2 regions of the Streptococcus suis S735 genome follow, and region 2 is predicted to be linked to the other one. Evidence: predicted binding sites of a transcription regulator. Region 2 holds the regulator's gene; the other holds the start of a gene.
The links. Region 2 encodes Rex, which represses fermentation and respiration genes when NADH is low (regulators of the CRP and FNR family bind a similar motif). Its sites were predicted from a motif close to TTGTGAANTANTTCACAA; they were not measured.
Positions count from the first base shown of each region.

Region 1: adhP (alcohol dehydrogenase AdhP) is a predicted target of Rex. The motif match lies at 1,205-1,222, and genes of this name have one in related genera.

Region 1 is NC_018526.1:262,120-264,524, forward strand. It holds gene hisS (histidine--tRNA ligase) at 1-34, shown strand, start outside; gene adhP (alcohol dehydrogenase AdhP) at 115-1,140, opposite strand; gene adhE (bifunctional acetaldehyde-CoA/alcohol dehydrogenase) at 1,593-2,405, shown strand, end outside.
Region 2 is NC_018526.1:934,082-936,486, reverse strand. It holds gene YYK_RS04615 (gamma-glutamyl-gamma-aminobutyrate hydrolase family protein) at 1-572, opposite strand, end outside; gene YYK_RS04610 (redox-sensing transcriptional repressor Rex) at 576-1,214, opposite strand; gene YYK_RS04605 (DUF4649 family protein) at 1,349-1,552, opposite strand; gene YYK_RS04600 (DUF1831 domain-containing protein) at 1,554-1,898, opposite strand; gene YYK_RS04595 (cysteine desulfurase family protein) at 1,900-2,405, opposite strand, start outside.

The DNA.
Region 1 (2,405 bases), 670 kb from region 2:
TGCAAGTATTTTAGAAGAATTGGAGAAGCAGTAGTCTAAAGCTGCTTCTTTTTATTTTAGAAAGCAAAAAAGAAGCGATTGGATAATCACTTCTTGAAAATAGTGGAGAACGCATTAGTGTGAGTGGCAGAAGTCTAAGACCATACGACCTTGGATAGTACCGGCAACCATTTCATTGAAGACTGCTTCGGCATCTTCGACAGGGCGTTTTTGAACGACTGGAACAACTAGTCCCATAGCACCGAAGTGGAAGACCTCTTCTAAATCTTTACGAGTACCAACTAGTGAGCCGACCACTTTGATACCGTCTAGCACAGTCTTCACGATACTGAGGTCCATGTATTCAGATGGAAGTCCGACAGCTACTACATATCCACCAGCACGAACACTGTCAATAGCTTGGTTGAAGGCTACTTTGGAAACAGCTGTTACAACAGTAGAGTGTACACCGCCACCAGTAATTTCTTTAATATATCCAGGAACATCTTCTACTTCAAGTCCGTTGATCGTCACATCTGCACCAACTTCTTTGGCGAGTTCCAATTTATCATTATTGATGTCTACGGCGATAACATGAGCGTTGAAGACTTTTTTAGCGTATTGTACAGCAAGGTTTCCAAGTCCACCAGCACCATAGATAGCAATCCATTGACCTGGTTCCAAGTGAGCTTCTTTAATCGCTTTGTAGCAAGTAACGCCAGCACAAGTGATAGAACTTGCTTGAGCTGGATCAAGACCTTCTGGAACTTTTACTGCATAGTCCGCTGTTACAATACATTGCTCAGCCATACCACCGTCAACAGAGTAGCCTGCATTTTTTACGGTACGGCAGAGAGTTTCGCGACCGGTTGTACAATATTCACACATACCACAGCCTTGGAAGAACCAAGCAACGCTGACACGGTCACCAACTTTTAGACTGGTAACACCAGGTGCGATTTCTGTAACAATACCGATTCCTTCGTGACCAAGAACGCGACCAGGAACCTTACCAAAATCACCATTGGCAACGTGGAGGTCAGTGTGACAAACACCACAGTACTCAATTTGGACCAAAGCCTCACCAGCTTCGAGTGGACGAAGTTCCTTTTCGACAACGACAACACCAGTAGATTCTGGATTTACAACGACTGCTTTCATAAGCAGACCTCCTGTTTTAATATTTTATGTACATTTTTGGATGTGTTAATATAGTTGTTTTATATTGTTAAGAATATCACAATGTGAACAAAAATGCAAGAGTAGAAAAGGAGGGACAAATGAATATAAAATTGAAAATTATCACGTAATTACTACAAAATTTTCAAAAAAATCTATTTACATGGAAGCGTTTTCTTGATAAACTAGTATCGTAAATGTTAGAGAAAGAATAAATGATAAAGATTTGTCTTACTTTATGTATTTTTCGACCAAACAAAGCAGAAACAAATCTGAACGTTTTCTGAAAACAGGAAAAAGTAAGCGCTTTCCAAAACAAAACAGAAAAAATGTGAAAAAATTAACAATTTCTCTTTACAAATAAAATAAAAAATAGTAGAATAACATTGTGAAAAAGTTAACAAATAGTTAGCAAGTATATTTGGAGGAACACAATGGCTGATAAAAAAGTAGTATCACCAGAAGAAAAGTTGGTAGAAGCGCGCAAGCACGTCGATGAGCTTGTTCAAAAAGGTTTGGTTGCTCTTGATGAGTTCCGTAAACTTGGTCAAGAAGAAGTAGACTATATTGTAGCGAAAGCTTCGGTTGCGGCCCTTGATAAACATGGCGAATTGGCAATGCACGCCTTTGAAGAAACCAAACGTGGTGTATTCGAAGACAAGGCTACTAAGAACTTGTTTGCCTGTGAGCACGTTGTCAATAACATGCGCCATACAAAAACAGTTGGTGTCATCGAGGAAGATGATGTAACAGGTTTGACTTTGATTGCTGAGCCGGTCGGTGTTGTTTGTGGTATCACACCAACAACAAACCCAACTTCTACAGCAATCTTTAAATCATTGATTGCCTTGAAGACACGTAATCCAATTGTCTTTGCCTTCCACCCATCTGCGCAAGAATCTTCTGCTCATGCAGCTCGTGTTGTCTATGAAGCAGCTGTGGCAGCTGGTGCCCCTGAAAACTGTATCCAGTGGGTAACAAAACCATCTATGGAAGCAACGTCTGAGTTGATGAAACATGATGGTATTGCAACAATCCTTGCAACTGGTGGTAACGCAATGGTGCGTGCAGCTTACTCTTGTGGTAAACCTGCCCTTGGTGTAGGTGCAGGTAACGTTCCAGCCTATGTTGAAAAATCAGCAAACATCCGTCAGGCAGCACATGACATCGTTATGTCTAAGTCATTTGACAACGGTATGGTCTGTGCGTCAGAACAAGCGGTTATCATTGATAAAGAAGTTTACGAT
Region 2 (2,405 bases):
ATAATCTGTTGATTATCTGATAGTGCAATGATTTCTAAGTCAGGGGCTAAGTCTTTGATAGCCTGACGGTGAAATGAGTTCACACTCGGATCGGACTCATATATGTCGTAAAGTGGACTATTTTGAGTCAGTTGAATCGTTTGACTGACTTCTTGTCCGTCTATGTCTTGCCAATGTTCAGAAATTGATTGATGAAGGCTACCACCTTGAGCTACATTGTAGAGCTGTAGACCTCGGCAGATACCGAAGATAGGTTTCTGATTTTCTTGGGCAGCCCTTATGAGGGCTAATTCAAACTCGTCACGCTTTGGTAGATAATTATCGCTGTCAATAGTCCTTTCTTCGTGATAGTAACTTGGCTGGACATTTTGTCCTCCTGTTAGGATGAGTTTGTCAATAAGATGAATATAATATTTTGCCAAATCTGGCTCTGTAGCTGGAAGGATGAGTGGGAGCCCACCAGCATCTTCAATAGCTTGTACGAGGCAAGTCTGGGTATAAGAAAGCAGGGGTTCTGTATGATCCCCTGTTTTATATTCATTTCCAGAAATACCAATAACTGGTTTTTTCATTGCTTATCCTTTTCGCATAAAGTAGAGTAGTGTCTGTAATTCACTAGTCAAATCAACATACTGAACAACGACATCTTTTGGGACAGACAAGTTAACTGGTGAAAAGCTCAGAATTCCCTTGACACCAGCTTCAACAAGAATATCGGTCACTTCTTGTGCCTTGACGCTGGGTACCGTTAGAATGGCGGTCTGAGAGTTTGCTTCGCTGATACGTTCCTTGATTTCTGAGATTGCATGGATTGGGATATTTTCATCTGTCGTTCCAACAGCTGGATTATCATCTGCTTCAAAAGCCATGACTATTTTCATTTTATTTCGTTCGTGGAAGCGATAGTGTAGTAAGGCCCGCCCCATATTCCCAACACCTACAAGCATAACATTGGTGATGGAGGTATCATTTAGAATATCCGCAAAGAAATCCATCAACTCTTTGACGTTGTAGCCAAAGCCACGACGACCAAGCTCTCCAAAATAGGAAAAATCTCGGCGGACGGTAGCTGAATCGATTCCGATAGCTTCGGCAATTTCTTTTGAACTAGCTTTTTCAATATTTCCTGCATAGAAACGTTTAAAAATGCGATAGTAGAGGGATAGACGTTTGGCAGTAGCGCGTGGAATATCAGATTTTTTATCGTTTTTCACTTTAGACTCCTTTATTTCGATAGAATACGCTTTATCGATTATTTATATATTAAACAGTTCTTTATTCTATTCTAGTCCAAGTTTGTGAAAAAATCAACAGATTGATTTTAAAAAAAGATTAAACAGGAAACTGTCTAATCTAGTGTTTGTAAATAGCGATAGAGATCTCCGATTGTCCCTTTGTAATCCAGAGCTTGTCCGTTTTGTGTAATGCTGGTAACTGGATAATAGTCTGGGAGGGTTAAGCAACCGGAAAAAGCCAGAATGGCTGCATCCTTATTCTCAAATGTTTGGATACGTTCTTGCTTGTAAGCGTCAAGATAGTGAATTTCAATCATACTAACTCTCTTTTGTAAAGATGTCACGGTCAATCAAGCTATCCATGAGGAAATAGAATTTTTCTTGAATAACCTTGTTACTTTCTGGCTTAAAAATGTTTACCAGATGAAGACCAGACTTGTCGGTAATGTTAATTTTAAAACCAGTTAGGTCTTGATTGATAATAATTTTCAAGAGGAATCCTTGGTTTGAATTTGGAATTTCTTCCAGAAGACGTGTAAGCTGATAGTGACCTGCTTTGGTTTGTTCAAAGGTGTTATCACGGAGTGTATATTTTTTGATAGCAGGGCTAATGTGATAAGTAAAATTACAATCTTTTAAGGTAACTGATTGTTGGAATGCCATTTTAACCTCCAAGTATTTTCTTTAGTTCGATGATAAGAGTATCTATCTCTTCTTTTGTATTGATTTCAGATAGGCTGATACGAATGGATTCTTTCAGACGATGGGAGTCTTTTCCATACATAGCTTCTAAAACATGGCTATTTTGGACAACACCTGCCGTACATGCAGAACCGCTAGAAACAGCAATACCTGCCAAATCTAGTTGCATAAGGAGTTGTTCATTAAGTTTACCAGGAAAACCGATATTAAGGACATGAGGGAGATGAGGTCCAGCCTGATTGAGATAATAGTCTAAGCCAGACAATCCCTCGATAATATGTTGTCGCAGTTCACTGACATGTTGATGATGCGTATCTAAGGACTCATATTGTTCTGTTAGGGCAGTCGCCATAGCAGCAATAGCAGGGAGATTCTCAGTACCTGCTCGATGTTGTTGTTCCTGCTTTCCGCCGTGGATCAAGGAATCAAATTTATGAACTTTACTATACAGGAATCCCATCCCCTTTG